One region of the Phyllobacterium sp. TAF24 genome, then DNA from elsewhere that is predicted to be linked to it. Evidence: predicted binding sites of a transcription regulator. Region 1 holds the regulator's gene; the other holds the start of a gene.

Region 1 (8,190 bases):
CACGCGGCATTTTCAAGGACTGCCTTTCCTGCGCGATTACGTGCTGCCGAACTTCTATTTTCACCTGACGATCAGCTACGCCATCCTGCGCATTGCAGGCGTTCCACTGGGCAAACAGGATTTTGAAGGTATGCCTGTTTATGAGAGTGTGCCGACGTTGGGATGAGGAGTATCCACACGCCTTTGCCCTGTTGTTTCGTGTTCGTGGTTCGTGGTTCGACAAGCTCACCATGAGGGAGAGGGGTGATGAAAGGGAGCCAAGTTCTGCAACCCTTGCGCTGCAATCTCTGCGATTAGCATTGCATCCACCCAAGCACCTCATGGTGAGCCTGTCGAACCACGCACGATGTTACTGCAACCACCCATTCTCAAAAAAATCACACCAACTTATCCAACACCATCTCACCTCGCTTATTCTGATGGTGTCCTTTCCGGCGGGAATGCTCCGGAAAACTTTCGAAGTCAGGAAAGGATCGGTGATTTCATCTGCGGTACTGACAATCCTGCAGATGAAAAGGTTTTATCTCTCAAGGATAAACCAGTCATCGAGGCGGGTGATCCGGGAGTTTTCTTGGTTGAAACAGGAAAGTTCCGGGGGAACGCACTGATTAGACTACCAATACCAAGACTTCCGCGTTCCCCTTTGGATCGCCCGTCTTTCCCACCTTTCAATAGCCAGACGCGAAAGCGGGCGTGGTGATGGGGGAGTGTGTTCCGTAACTGCAATGTTGGTGGATGCAATCACCCCCCTCTGTCCTGTCGGACATCTCCCCCACAAGGGGGGAGATCACATTGACATTTACGCCTTTGCACAACCGGAAATGTTTCAGATTGCGCAAAGGCAGTAGTGACAGCTGATCTCCCCCCTTGTGGGGGAGATGTCCGACAGGACAGAGGGGGGTGAGCGCCGCCGGTGCATGGTTCGTGGTCCGACTGCAAACCCATTGGCAAACAACGCCCCCGAACTACCACATTGCTCTCTCTTGCCCTCGCCGCGTCACATCCCTACTCTTTGCCCATCATGAAAGGGAATGCGATGCGGTTTGAAGGAACAGCGGCTTATGTGGCCGACAAGGATTTGATGGTGGCGGTCAATGCGGCGATTGCGCTGGAGCGCCCGTTGCTGGTCAAGGGCGAGCCCGGCACCGGCAAGACCGAGCTTGCCCGGCAGATCGCTGCGGCGCTTGATCTGGAATTGATCGAGTGGAATGTCAAATCCACCACCAAGGCGCAGCAAGGTCTCTACGAATATGATGCGGTCAGCCGTCTGCGTGATTCGCAGCTTGGTGATGCCAAATTCAACGATATCGCCAACTACATCAAACCGGGCAAGTTGTGGAATGCCTTCACGACCGACAAAAAAGTTGTGCTGCTGATCGACGAGATTGATAAGGCCGATATCGAGTTTCCCAATGACCTTTTGCAGGAACTCGACCGTAACGAATTCTATGTCTACGAGACGGGCGAAACAATCCGCGCCGCGCACCGGCCAATCGTCATCATTACTTCAAACAATGAGAAGGAATTGCCCGACGCTTTCCTGCGCCGCTGTTTCTTCCACTATATCCGCTTCCCCGATGTCGACACGCTGACCAGAATCATCGAAGTGCACTATCCCGGCATCAAGCAGAATCTGGTTCGCGCTGCCCTCACCCAATTCTACGAGATCCGCGATGTGCCGGGCTTGAAGAAGAAGCCGTCAACTTCCGAAGCGCTGGACTGGATCAGGCTTCTCGTTGCCGATGACATTGCGCCGGAGGATTTACGCGCTGATCCCAAGAACGCCTTGCCCAAACTGCACGGTGCATTGCTGAAGAACGAGCAGGACGTGCATCTGTTCGAACGGCTGGCCTTCATGGCAAGGCGGCAGGGCTAGATGACTATTATCATTCGCCCCGTCCAGAAAGCCGATGAACCCGAATGGCGCCGCCTCTGGACCGCTTACCTGACGTTCTACGAAACATCCGTAGCCGAAGACGTTTATCAGACGACATTCAAGCGGTTGCTTTCCGGCGGCGAGCATGAATATCGCGGCTTTCTCGCCGAGCTTGACGGCAAGCCTGTCGGTCTTGCGCACTACCTTTTTCATCGCCATTGCTGGACCATTGCCGACACCTGCTATCTGCAGGACCTTTACGCCGACCCGGAAATACGCGGTCAGGGCATTGGCCGCGCGCTGATCGAAGCTGTCCATATGGAGGCGACAAAGGTTGGCTCGCAATACGTCTATTGGACCACCGCCCATGACAACGAAACGGCCCGCAAACTTTATGACCGCATCGGTGAACTGACCCCATTCATTGAATATCTGAAAATGGTATAATCGCGTCATGTTCATTCCCTTCTTTCTCGAACTGAAAGCTGCAAAAATTCCCGTATCGCTGCGGGAATATCTGACATTGCTTGAAGGGTTGGATGCCGGGCTGGTGACCTATGATGTTGAGGGGTTCTATTATCTCGCCCGCTCGGCACTGGTAAAAGATGAGCGGCATATGGACCGCTTTGATCAGGTTTTCGGCCATGTCTTCAAGGGACTGGAATCCCTGACCGGCGAGAACGGTATCGACATTGCCAATCTCCCCGAGGAGTGGCTGCGGCGTCTTGCGGAAAAACATCTGACCGAAGAAGAGAAAAAGCTGATCGAGGCGCTTGGTGGTTTCGACAAGCTGATGGAAACATTGCGCCAGCGGCTGGAAGAGCAAAAGGGCCGGCATCAGGGCGGGTCAAAATGGATCGGCACCGCTGGCACCTCGCCGTTTGGCGCCTATGGCTATAATCCGGAAGGGGTGCGGATCGGTCAGGATGAGGGCCGCCATGGCCGCGCGGTGAAGGTGTGGGACAAGCGCGAATTCAAGAATTTCGATGACAGCGTGGAGCTTGGCACCCGCAATATCAAGGTTGCGCTGAAACGCCTGCGCCGCTGGGTGCGCGAGGGCGCGGATGATGAGCTTGATCTGTCAGGCACCATCAAATCAACCGCCGAGCACGGCTATCTCGATGTGCAGACCCGCCCGGAGCGGCGCAACCACGTCAAGCTGCTGATGTTTTTCGATGTCGGCGGTTCGATGGATGAGCACATCAAGATTGCCGAAGAACTATTCTCCGCCGTGCGCTCGGAATTCAAACACATGGAGTATTTTTATTTCCACAATTGCCTCTATGAAGGCGTTTGGAAAGACAATCGCCGCCGCCATGCGGAAAAGATTCCGACGCTTGATGTGATCCACAAATATGGACCTGACTACAAGGTGATCTTCGTCGGCGATGCCGCCATGGCGCCCTATGAGGTATCCCATCCAGGTGGGTCGGTCGAACACTGGAATGAGGAAGCCGGTGCAATCTGGCTCAGCCGCGTGCTCGATCACTGGAAAAATGCCGCCTGGCTCAACCCATCAAAAGAGCAGTACTGGGGCTATACCGCCTCAACCGCAATGGTCCGCAAGATTTTCGCAGATCGCATGTATCCGATGACCCTTGCGGGTATTGAACAGGCAACACGGGAGCTTTCGCGCAGGCATTAGGTTGTGAGCGGTGTGGTTCGTGGTTCGACAAAACAACCATGAGGGAGAGGGAGGATGCAAAGCTAATCGCAAAGGTTGCAGAACTTGACTCCCACACCTCACCCTCTCCGTCATCCTCGGGCTTGACCCGAGGACCCACGGCTAAGAAGCTCAAACGAACTTGGAGSTGGGCGCTATCATGTTCTGCAACCTTTGCGATTAGCTTTGCATCCTCCCTCTCCCTCATGGTTGTTTTGTCGAACCACGAACCACGCGCTATGCAGCTAATTTGCAACCATCAACCAAACGAATAACCGGCACCACGCACAGTGCGGATCGGATCGATCGAGCGGCCAATATTGATCGCCTTGCGCAGCCGTCCGACATGGACGTCAACAGTGCGATCATCCACATAAATGTCAGCACCCCAGACATTGTCCAGCAACTGACCGCGTGAGAAAACCCGGCCGGGGGACTGCATCAAAAATTCCAGCAGACGGAACTCGGTTGGACCAAGCTTCAACTCGCGCTCCTTGCGGAACACCCGGTGCTGCTCGCGATCAAGCTTCAGATCGCCAAAGCTCAGCACATGCGACAGGAGGCTGGGATTGACCCGGCGCAACATGGCCTTGATACGGGCGAGCAATTCCGGTGTCGAGAACGGCTTGACCATATAATCATCAGCACCCGTCGCCAGACCGCGAACCCGTTCGCTTTCTTCGCCGCGTGCTGTCAACATGATGATCGGCAGGATTTCCGTCTCGCGCCGTGCCCGCAGGCGGCGGCAAAGTTCGATGCCGGAAAGGCCCGGCAGCATCCAGTCGAGGATGAGCAGATCTGGCACTTTTTCACGCAGCGCAATTTCGGCCTCGTCGCCGCGTGCAATCGTCTCGACGACATAGCCTTCGGCTTCAAGATTGTACCGGAGAAGGACGCTCAGCGCTTCCTCGTCTTCGACAACTGTGATTTTGGGAGCTATCGCCATTGCTGGATTCCTGATTAAGGCTGTCTGGCTTCATCAACGATGATGCTGTGGGTCTGGTCTTCCTTGGGCCGTTCGGCTGGAAGCTGTGCACCCGTCACGATGTAGTAGACCGTTTCAGCAATATTCGTCGCATGGTCTCCGATGCGCTCGATATTCTTGGCGCAGAAGAGCAGGTGCGTGCAGGCAGAAATGTTGCGCGGATCTTCCATCATGTAAGTCAGAAGTTCGCGGAACAACGATGTGTAGAGCGCATCGATTTCGTCATCACGCTCGCGGACAATATTGACCTGCTGCACGGAACGCGTCGCATAGGCGTCGAGCACATCCTTGAGCTGTGTCAAAGCGAGTTCGGCGATGGTCTGCAGGCCGCGATAGACGGAAAGCGTCTGGCGCGTATCGGTGACGGCAACAACGCGCTTGGCGATGTTCTTGCCGAGATCGCCGACCCGTTCGAGATCGGACGAAATACGGATGGCGCCGATGATTTCACGCAGATCAATCGCCATGGGCTGGCGCTTGCCGATGATGGTGATGGCTTTCTCGTCAATCTCGCGCTGTCCAGCATCGAGAATGAGATCATCAGAAATAACGCGCTGGGCCAGCGCATTGTCTGAATTCACCATGGCTGTAACAGCCTGTTCGACCATGCGTTCCGCATGGCCGCCCATCTCGGCGATCTTGTGGGTCAGGAACTTCAGTTCGTCGTCATAGGAACGGACGGTATGCTGCGTCTCGGTCATTTTTTTATCCCTGTTTCCCGTGATTAGCCGAAGCGTCCGGTGATGTAGTCCTGCGTGCGCTTTTCCGTCGGATTGGTGAACATCATTTCCGTATCACCCACCTCGACAAGATTACCGAGATGGAACATGGCCGTGCGCTGCGAAACGCGGGCCGCCTGCTGCATCGAGTGGGTCACGATGACAATGGTGTAGTTCTGGCGCAACTCGTCAATGAGTTCTTCGACCTTCGCCGTAGCAATCGGATCAAGCGCCGAGCAGGGCTCATCCATCAGGATGACCTCAGGGCTGACCGCGATGGCGCGGGCGATGCACAGGCGCTGCTGCTGGCCGCCGGAAAGACCTGTGCCGGCTTCATGCAGGCGGTCCTTCACCTCGTCAAACAGGCTGGCGCGGCGCAGGCTCTTCTCAACGATCTCTTCAAGCTCCTGCCGGTTCTTGGCAAGGCCATGGATGCGTGGGCCATAGGCAACGTTTTCGAAGATGGACTTCGGAAACGGATTGGGCTTCTGGAACACCATGCCGACGCGGGCGCGCAGCTCAACCACGTCGATCTTCGGATTGTAGATATCCTCTTCATCGAGCATGATCTTGCCGCCGATCTTGCAGCCTTCAATCGTATCATTCATGCGGTTAAGCGAACGCAGGAAAGTGGACTTGCCGCAGCCGGATGGACCGATCAGCGCTGTGACCATCTTCTCGGGCACATCGAGGCTGACACCGAACAGGGCCTGCTTTTCACCATAATGAACGGTGACATCCTTGCCCTGCATTTTGATCGTATTGACCTGTGCACTCATTTTGTCGTTTACCGCTTTTTCGAGAGATCGTTCTGTCATCAGATTCATTGTTCGCTCCCGTTTTTACCAGCGACGCTCAAAGCGGCGACGCAGAATGATGGCTCCAATATTCATGACTGCGAGAAACAGAAGCAGCACGATGATAGCCCCTGAGGTGCGTTCCACAAAGGCGCGTTCCGCCTCGTTGGCCCACATATAAATCTGCACCGGCAGCGCAGTCGAAGGATCAAGCGGCGTAACCGGATAATTGGCAACGAAAGCCACCATACCGATCAGCAACAACGGCGCCGTTTCGCCCAGCGCATGGGCAAGGCCGATAATCGTGCCGGTCAGGATGCCGGGTGCAGCGAGCGGCAGTACATGATGGAACACCATCTGTGTTTTCGATGCACCGACACCCAGCGCCGCAGCACGGATCGACGGTGGCACGGCGCGCAAGGCAGCGCGGGTGGCGATGATGATCGTCGGTAGTGTCATCAGGGTCAGAACCAGACCACCAACCAGCGAGGCAGACCGCGGCAGACCGAAGAAGTTGATGAACACGGCCAGCCCGAGAAGACCGAACACAATGGACGGAACCGCGGCCAGATTGTTGATATTGACCTCGATAATATCGGTCAGACGGCTCTTCTTGGCATATTCTTCCAGATAGATGGAAGCCGCCACGCCAATCGGCAGTGAAAGGCAGAGCACGATCAGCATCATGTAGAGCGAGCCGATCAGCGCAACACCAAGACCCGACGTTTCGGGACGGCTCGATGCGCCGAAGGTGAACAGGCCGGTGTTGAAGCGCTGTGCCATCACCCCTTCCTTGGCGAGGGCATTCATCCATGCGACCTGACGATCAGACACCTTGCGGTTTGCCTGATCGACAGTCAGGTCGATCTGCCCTTTGAAGGCGGAGTCGATATCACCGCCGGTCAGAACCCAGAGATTTTGCGTCGTGCCGATCAATGCCGGATTGCCGGCGACAAGCTCACGCACCTGGCTACGCGAACCATCGGATACGAGCTTGCTCAACTCGCGGATACCAGGTTTGTCATCAAGGCTGACGCCGAGCTTTTCCGCCAGCGCATTGCGCACCAGAACAGGATAGTTGGCAGTCAGCAAAACCGTTGGATCGGTGGCGCGCTTGTTGGTCGGATCGATAATCTTTTCGTCGAGCTTGACCGAGAGATTGAGCTCCGTCTGCCAGAAGGCAGTGTAGCCGTTCGAGATAACTGAGTAGAGCAGCGCAACCAGAAAAAACAGGCCGATAGCAATGGCTATGATGCCGTAGAGTTTGAACCGGCGTTCCGCAGCGTAACGGCGCTTGAGGCCAATGTCGCGCCTGATCACTTTGGTTGGGGCAGTTGTTGCAGGATTGAGAGTTGTGTCGGTCATTCGTACTGCTCCCGGTACTTACGCACGATGTAAAGCGCGAAAATGTTCATCGCCAGAGTGATAAAGAAAAGAGTGAGGCCGAGGGCAAATGCCACCAGCGTCTGCGGTGAATTGAATTCCAGATCACCCGTCAGCTGGTTGACGATCTTGACGGTGATCGTCGTCATGGCATCGAATGGATTGATATTGAGGTTGGCGGCAACACCGGCAGCCAGAACCACGATCATGGTTTCACCAATGGCGCGCGATGCGGTGAGCAGCAGCGCACCGACAATACCCGGCAAGGCGGCGGGAAGCACAACCCGGCGTATCGTTTCTGATTTTGTCGAGCCAAGACCAAGAGAGCCATCGCGCAGCGAACCGGGTACTGCCGTGATAATGTCATCCGACAGTGACGAGACAAACGGGATCAGCATCACGCCCATGACGATACCGGCTGTGAGCACGCTCTGTGCCATGATGAACGGATAACCGCCCGAGATCGCCGCGCTGAGATCACGCAGGAACGGCCCGACTGTGACGAGGGCAAAGAAGCCATAGACAATCGTTGGGATGCCCGCGAGCACTTCAAGCAGCGGCTTGACCACCGAGCGCACGCTGCGGCTGGCATATTCAGCCATGTAGATCGCGGCGAAGAGACCGACGGGCACCGCAAAGAGCATGGCGACCAGCGCGATATAAAGCGTACCGGCAAGCAGCGGGATCAGGCCGAACTGGCCCTGCGTTGCATCGCCACCGGCGGCGGAAAAACGCGGATCCCATACGGTGCCGAAGAAGAAACTGGA
Region 2 (8,190 bases), on a different contig from region 1:
GAATGTCTCGGTCATATCCGTCCCTCTCGATATCATCGTTTGGTCCCGCTACGAGACCTTGGCTTTCACCCTGTGCGCCACATCCGGCTGATGCCATTTGCGCCCATCCCGCTCAATGAGCGCTTCGGCAGATTGAGGTCCCATGCTCCCTGCCGGATATGTATCCGGTCTTTCTTTCGATTTCGACCAAAGGTCGAGAAATGGCTGCACCGCCGCCCATCCCGCTTCAATGCTGTCAGCGCGTTGAAACAGCGTCTGGTCACCGTCAAACAGATCATAGAGCAGGGATTCATAGCCTGTCAGTTTGCCGATATCAAAGAAGTCCGCATAGTTGAAATCAAGCGATATCGGCATGGGTTCCACGGAAAGACCGGGGGATTTGATCGATATCTCGATATGCAGACCTTCGTCCGGCTGTACCTGAATGATGAGGCGGTTTGGTGTAAGGCGCTGAGGAGCCATTCCCTTGAATTGAGCAAAGGGGACCTGACGGAAAGTAACAATAATCTCCGTGTCGCGGGCGGTCATAGCCTTTCCTGTCCTTAGATAAAACGGAACACCTGCCCAGCGCCAGGTATCGATGTAGAGCTTCAGTGCAACGAAAGTTTCTGTGGCACTGTCGCGGGCAACATCGGCAATATCCGTATAAGCGGGTATGGTGTTTCCGTTGGAGACACCTGCCGTATAGGCTCCGCGCGCCGAGTTCTGTTCCGCTTCTTCGGGTGAATAAATCCGTAGAGCTTTCAGCACCTTGCCCTTCTCGTCGCGGATGGCTTCGGCGTCAAAGCTATTGGGCGGCTCCATGGCAACCATGGCCAGAAGCTGGAACAGGTGGTTTGGAACCATATCCCTGAGTGCGCCTGTGGCATCGTAGAACTTGCCGCGCGTGCCAACATCGACGAGTTCCGCTGCTGTTATCTGAACATGGTCGATAAAATTATTGCTCCAGATGGATTCGATCATCATGTTGGCAAAGCGGGCCGTCATGATGTTCTGGACGGTCTCTTTCCCGAGAAAATGGTCGACGCGATAGACCTGACTTTCGGGAACCCGATTCAATATCCGGGCATTGAGTGCCTTGGCGGAGGCGAGATCGGTTCCAAAAGGCTTTTCAATAACGAGGCGGCGGAAGGAGCCGTCTTCTTTCAGAAGGCCATTATCAGCCAGTTTGTCGACGATATCGCCGAAGAAAAGCGGTGGCACAGCGAGGTAATAAGCTGCATTGCGCCCCGTCTGTTCTCCGAGCCGACTGACTATCTGAGTGTAGATGGCATCCTGTGTGAAGTCGCCCTGCAGGTAGAAAATGCGGGACCGCAACTGCTGCCATGTCTCATCGCTATAGTTTGCTTTGATGTTCGATGTCGCCAGAAATGCCTCAAGCTTGGCCCGCAACATTTCATCATCACCCGGATCAAGGCCGATGCCGAGGATTTGCAGGCTGTCATTGACCAGGCCGCTTTGCGTCATGTTGAGGATGGTGGGAACGAGCAGCCGCCGCGTCAGGTCACCGGTTGCGCCGAAGATGACCAGAGTGACGGGTGGGGCAGGGGCTATGGCGGGTTCAGTCACAGGAGCACCGGACCATTGTGAAAACTGTTCCAGATCGATTCGTGCATAAGATCTCCTTTGGTTCAACACTTGGGGGACACGATGCTATGCGTGCGCTGCCTCTGGATAGTATCCATGGAGAATGAACGGAATAAGTGATGAGGAGGCAAGCATTATCTTGCCTGCACCAACTTCTTTTCACACGAGGATGTTCGGTCGCCTATTTGCCCTTGCCAAATTTGACCGGCTTGCCTTCGCGATCTGCTATTGCAGTTTTGATGGCATTGAGGAACGCCTCGGGATTGTCGATGGAAATGTTGACGCTCTTTGGCTCGTTGAAAGGATTGAGCCCTGAAAACTTGAGATTGGCTGTTTCTTCTTCGTACCTGATTTCCTGAAGCTCTCTAAGGCGCATACGGACGTCCAATCGCGATTTGAAATGAATGGTACCGTCACATATTCGAAAAATTATTGTCATAATCAACTACTGAAAGCTGAAGTGACGGCTCTATTGTGCCGAATTCGGCGAATAAAAGCTCAATACAATCTGGGGTTTTATATGGTTGCCCTAAACAACAGCAATGGTCTTCGGTGTCACAAATCGATCCAGCTTTCCTGATTGTTCCGGCAGGTCGGACCAGCTTTTCGCTTTGAAGTCGATTACGACAAGACCTGCGGTTGGATATTTCAGCCGGAGCCGGGCAAGATCGGCCTCTTTGCCATTGCCGATAAGTTGAAGGGCGACGTCGTGCAGTCCCGGATTATGGCCGATTATCAGCAGGGACTGGATTGCGGGTTCTGTTGATCTGACAATATCCACAATGACGCGGGCAGGAGCCTCGTAAATGCGGGCCTCCTCGCGCCAGTCAATCTCATGCGCTAGGGCAGGACGTACCAGTTCCCACGTTTCCATTGTTCGACGGGCCGTGGAAACAATAGCAAGATCAGGCAGCAGTCCTTCCTGCGCCATATATTCCGCCATCAACGGGCTCGCTTGCCTTCCACGCTCTGCAAGCGGACGGTCATGGTCATCAATACCATCTGGCCAGTCTGATTTGGCATGACGGAGAAGCATCAGTCGGAGCATCGGTGTGTTCCATTGCGGTCATATCAGCGGATCATATAACACGAATAGCATCGGAAGAGACTGATAACAGCGGATGCAGCGCGCACACCCGCTGTTTGTCAGATAGTTCTACTTGGACAGACCTGGCAGAGTTACCTGAAAGACCTGAAACATCGTGTCGACATCCGCGCCGCCGTCACCCTTATAACTTGCCCCGACTTGAAATCCGTCCTGCGTCAGGAAATCATTGTCGTTGGCGACGAACAGGAAATAATCATCCGGAAGTTTGGGATCAAGGACGCTCACAAGCGCCATGGCTTCCCATTTCTCAGACAGATTGTTCCGATCATTTGGTGCGCCGTTGTGCAGGCCAAACCGTGCCAAAGATGTGCTGTCATTGATATCGATAAAAGGTGTCAGGGTTGCCGCTGTCACTGACGGATCAAGAACACCCTTCGGCGCTACAGCCTTGTCGGCGTCGAAAGCACTACCGGCAATGTCAGTGGCTGCCGATGTGTCGACTAGAGTGATATTGCGATAGAGTGACGTGTCGCCTTCCATGCCGTAGCCATTGCCGCTATCACGCGCCAGCATCAGAAACGTCTTGTCTGAAAGCGCCACGATCTCGCTTTGCGCAGCAACGGCTTTCTTGCCCTTCGCATTGGTGAAAACCGGAAGCGGCACGACATATTCATGCACCAGTTTGAGATGAGCTGGATCAGCTGCGTCATAGACAAAGGCACGCGTGTTCTGACGTGTCGAGCTGGAATCACCGCCATCCTGTCTGGTGGCAGACTGAAGAACGGCGATCAGAAACTTGCCATCAGGTGTCAGAGCCATGCCCTCAAGGCCCTGATTGTTCTGGCGTCCGGTATCGGGATCTTTGGGGTCAGGAGCCTGCGCGCCGGGGCCGGGATTGTTGGAGGCGAAATTTGGCTTGCCGTGGCGTATGGGTACAAGGGCTGCGGGAGGCTGGGTCGCGGAAAGCAGGCGGCCATCCGCCGAAAAACGATAGATGTTTGGCCCGTATTCGTCACTGATAAACATGGAGCCATCCGCCAGCCGGATGATTGCTTCATTATCCAGCGCGATCTTGCCATTCTTGGCCTGTGGCAGGATGGGAAAGTCTCCCGTTGCGGCGCGAACATCGGTCTCAGGATCAAGCCCCGTCGTATCGCCGCCCTTGTCATCGACCAGCAACATCGTATCCGTGAGCTTGGCCTCTACAGCGGATTGCTGCCTGTCAGCGGATGGGGTTGCTCCGGGAGCAACCGGTGTGAACTGGATGGAAAGCGTATTGAGGCGCGGGCGGTAATCGGTGGTGCCGACCGAATTATAACCGCGATCCGGCAGAAGCAGCATTGTGCCCTTGTATGTGGCTCCATCGCGGCTCCAGGCTGCCGGGTCCATTGCCATACCGGAGCCGGAGCCAAAGGTTTCACCGAACTTGTCGCGCTGGCTGGCTGGAATTCTGCCCACACCAACCAGACCCTTGTTGACAAGGGTTGCAGTGCCAACCGTGATGGAATTATCGGCAAAGGCCGTCGCCGGTATCGCTGCCACAGATGCTAAAAGAATGGTGCCGAGCAGTCTCGACAGGATTGAACGCGAGGGACGCATGAAAATATCCTTTGAAAGATTGTTGCGAAGGGCGGCCCCGGGTTCGATTTTCGGAAGGTGCGTGCTGCCCTGGAATCGTTCAAAGAGACCTTCTACTCAGGTTTAGAACCGCAATGTAATACTGACATGACAGGCCATCACAACGCGTTACCCGTGCAAGCCACTCTTTTGTAAACTCATTTTGCTGGTATTCTGCTCTACCAAGATGACGCGCAGGCGCTAATATGGATCTGCGTAACGGCTAAAGGCAGGGGCTTTTTGATGGTAGCTTTGGTTCATGGGACTGAAGAGGGGACCGGCACCGATGCTGTTCCCGCGCTACCGGTTACGCCCGTTGAAATTGAACTGAAGCTGCGCGCACCCGCCGGGAAGCTGGATGAAATTCGGCAATCATCGGCCATCAGGCAGTTTGCCCGCAACAAGGGTGTCATCAGGCGTCTTGAGGCGACCTATTACGACACGCCGGATCATCAGCTGTTTAAGGCCGGATTGTCCCTGCGTGTCCGTCGCGAGGGCCGCCATTATATACAAACTGTCAAACGGGTAGCATCATCATCAGGTTCGTTGCGTCGCAACGAATGGGAAGTGCCGGTCGCGGGCATGGCTCTTGACCTCGCCGCATTGCCGATTGCTGAAATTGGCGGACCACTGGACGGGATGGTTGAAGCCGGGCTCATACCGGTCTTTATCACCCGGGTCAGACGCCACATCCTGATGCTTGATCAACAGGACACGCAGATCGAGGTGGCGCTTGACGAGGGTGATATTGTGTTTGGGCCTCACAGCCTGCCGCTATGCGAAGTCGAGCTTGAGTTGAAGCAGGGGAAAGTAGCTTCATTGTATCAGTTCGGCCTCGCTCTGATGGATGTTGTTCCCCTATGTCTGGAGACACAGACCAAATCCGCGCGTGGTTATGCCTTGGCGCAGGGTAACATCCCCCGGGCCGTCAAAGCAGCCTCATCCAATCTTGACCGGAGCGATACCGTTGATGAGGGTATCACCAAGCTTTTGTCCAATTGCCATGAACAGATCATTGCGAATTTATCGGCCGCTCAGGATGGTCGTGAACCGGAAGGTATTCACCAATTGCGTGTGGCGCTGCGCCGGCTGCGTGTGGCATTGCATTTCCTTTGCCACCATTTGAAGTCTCCTGTTCTGGAGGGCCTTGATGCCGAAGCCAAGCTTTTCGGACAGGCGCTTGGTCCAGCCCGCAATTGGGATGTTTTCATCGGGTCAACGCTTTCCGGGATTGAAGAAGCCAATATTCCGCATATCGATATGTCTGCATTGCGGGCGGCATGTAAGTTCTCGCACGATCAGGCTTATCACAATGCCCGAAACGTTCTGGCAGCACCCCGGACCAATCGCTTCCTCCTGTCGTTCGGGCTCATCATTGAACAGAAAAGCTGGCGAAACGACATTTCCAGCGAAGAGCTGAAAATACTCACCGAGCCATTGGGGCTATTTGCAACGCGTGTTCTGGACAGAATCGAACATCAGGTGCGCAAACGTGGCCGGGGCTTCCGCCATCTTCACCCGGATGAGCGTCACAAAGTGCGGCTGGGCTTGAAGAAGCTGCGATATGCCACCGAGTTTTTTCTGCCACTATATTCCCGCCGGGCATCGACGACGAAATATCTGAAGCGATTGTCGCAGTTGCAGGAGCTTCTGGGGGAGGCCAATGACATCAAGACCACCCATGAACTTCTGGCAGCGCTTGAACACGATACGCTTTCTCCGCAGGCAAATCGGGCCATGGGCGCAGTGATCGGCTGGCAGGGACACCTTCAGACGGTTGCACTAAAACGCTTGAACAGCCGATGGCTGGCATACAAGCGTACGCTGCCGTTCTGGTCGCCTAGATAGAGCTTGCTTGGATCAACTTCTGCATGGCCATGGCATTAACCGGTCTTCCGTAGAACCATCCCTGGCCACCGATTTCAGTTTTTAAGCCGGCAAAATAGTCCCGCTGCATCGCCGTCTCGATCCCCTCGACAATGATACTCAGTCCAAGGACGCGCGCCATTTCAATGATCTGAGGCACAATAGAGACCGTCACCGAGCCCGTACCGACTGTCTGTGTGAAGGATTTATCCATCTTGATACCATCGACATTCAGCTCACCCAGATAGGCCAGACTTGAATAGCCGGTACCAAAATCATCAATGTAAATCCTGTGACCGCGACTGCGAAGCAGGTGAATGGCATCCACTGCCGCAGCCGCATTTGCCGTTGATCGCTCTGTGATCTCAAGCCCCAATTGTTCGGTCTGGATATTCGCCCGTTTCAGGCGCTTCTCAAGCATCGGGACAAATTCCGGATCGATAAGATCGCTGGCGGATATGTTGACGTTGATACGGAAACGCCGATCCTTTTGGAGAAATGGACCCATATCGGCAAAAACCCGATCTATGACATACAGTGTCACGCGCCCGATGAGGCCCTCTTCTTCAGCGACCGGGATGAAAATGTCCGGAGAGATGGCCTCGCCATTGTCGATCCAGCGCACAAGCGCCTCTGCGCTGCGTGGCTCGTTGGATTGGATGTCGATGATGGGCTGGTATTCGACAGTCAGCGATTGCCGATCCAAAGCTTCAGTCAATCGGGCTCCGATGGATAGGCGCTTTCGCTGCAACAGCAGCATAATCACCCCAACAGCACCCCCGAGAGCACCGCCAAGCCCGATAATACTGGCTTCAATTGGAAAGGCAGATTCTTCAAGATCTCTCACCTTGGCATGCAAGGTAACGCAGGACCTGGCGTTGCAGACATTGCGAAAGACGATATCACCGTCTCGTCCGGCGCCTTCCGATAGTTTCTCCAGTTGTAATCCGAGATTCAGCGTGCCGAATATTCCAAGCGGGTTTTGATTGCCAGAAGGATTGAACATGATTCCAAAGGAATAGATTGGATCATTAAGGGCATCGAAAGCTGTTGGGTCCAGTACGACATTGGCGTTTTTCTTGCCGATGATCGGCGCTGTTGCGCTTGATATTGCCAGTGGCGTATTCGCATAGACGAGTATCCCATCATCCGTTTCGAGATCTGGCTTGGCGAGCGGACTGGGCGCTTTTGCTGGCCCGTATACCGCGGAGCAATGGAATGCCCCGTCTTTGACACGTCCAATATCCTTAAGATATTTTGTCTCGAACAGCATATTGCGGAGGTAGTCGACCTCCTCCTCTGAACAAAAGGGGTGTTCAGACCCGTTGGTTCTGGACAAGACAAGGTCCGCTTCATTGAAAACCTTCTCTGCCCGTTTCAATAGCTGATTTGATAAAGCCAGCATGTGTCCGCGGTCACTGCGGATAATGACGAGCCTTCCAATCCACGATCCAGCCCAGCAGCCCAAGAAGACAAGAATCACGACCAGAGTAATTTGCGGCGCAATTTTCCATTTAGACGGCCGTAATACTGACATTCGCGTGACCCCGCCTTCAATATAGTTTGGCAACTGTATCGCAGGCCGGATAACAAGTGGTAATGATCCGGAAATGCAGCAATAATCGTGGTAGCGGACGGAAAAGCTTGGTGTTCTGTCTCACAGTGCTTGTACCGCTATGAATTCTGCGCCGGGTTAGGCGAATACATCAGAAACGCATATGGGAACAAAATCGCTGCAAAGGCATTCTGCAGTATGAGTGAAGGAGTATTCCTGTGCCGCGTGCCAATTGGAAGGGGTTCCTGAAGATTGCCGAGCTTAGCTGCCCGGTTGCCCTTTATACTGCCGCCTCCACCTCGGATCGTATCGCCTTTCACACGTTGAACCGGGCAACGGGGCACCGTGTCCGCAGGCAATATGTCGATAGTGAAACCGGAAAACCTGTCGAGTCCGACGATCAAGTCAAAGGCTATGAAGTAGGCAGTGACGACTATGTTGTGCTGGAGCCCGATGAAGTGGCTTCGGCCGTTCCAACGAGTGACAAGACATTGTCGATTGAAGCCTTTGTCAAAAC

Evidence for each region. Region 1 encodes PhoB, which activates phosphate uptake and scavenging genes when phosphate is short. Its sites were predicted from a motif close to TGTCATNNANCTGTCAT; they were not measured.
Region 2: AB4Y96_RS21145 (esterase-like activity of phytase family protein) is a predicted target of PhoB. The motif match lies at 4,350-4,366, and genes of this name have one in related genera.

What each region holds. Positions count from the first base shown of each region.
Region 1 is NZ_JBFRDN010000002.1:33,115-41,304, forward strand. It holds gene AB4Y96_RS01935 (DUF1993 domain-containing protein) at 1-166, shown strand, start outside; gene AB4Y96_RS01940 (AAA family ATPase) at 1,037-1,876, shown strand; gene AB4Y96_RS01945 (GNAT family N-acetyltransferase) at 1,877-2,323, shown strand; gene AB4Y96_RS01950 (vWA domain-containing protein) at 2,331-3,521, shown strand; gene phoB (phosphate regulon transcriptional regulator PhoB) at 3,799-4,485, opposite strand; gene phoU (phosphate signaling complex protein PhoU) at 4,500-5,225, opposite strand; gene pstB (phosphate ABC transporter ATP-binding protein PstB) at 5,249-6,022, opposite strand; gene pstA (phosphate ABC transporter permease PstA) at 6,086-7,405, opposite strand; gene pstC (phosphate ABC transporter permease subunit PstC) at 7,402-8,190, opposite strand, start outside.
Region 2 is NZ_JBFRDN010000030.1:7,291-15,480, forward strand. It holds gene AB4Y96_RS21125 (diphosphate--fructose-6-phosphate 1-phosphotransferase) at 1-15, opposite strand, end outside; gene zwf (glucose-6-phosphate dehydrogenase) at 49-1,569, opposite strand; gene AB4Y96_RS21135 (hypothetical protein) at 1,769-1,963, opposite strand; gene AB4Y96_RS21140 (SixA phosphatase family protein) at 2,117-2,635, opposite strand; gene AB4Y96_RS21145 (esterase-like activity of phytase family protein) at 2,744-4,234, opposite strand; gene AB4Y96_RS21150 (CYTH and CHAD domain-containing protein) at 4,496-6,100, shown strand; gene AB4Y96_RS21155 (EAL domain-containing protein) at 6,093-7,655, opposite strand; gene ku (non-homologous end joining protein Ku) at 7,886-8,190, shown strand, end outside.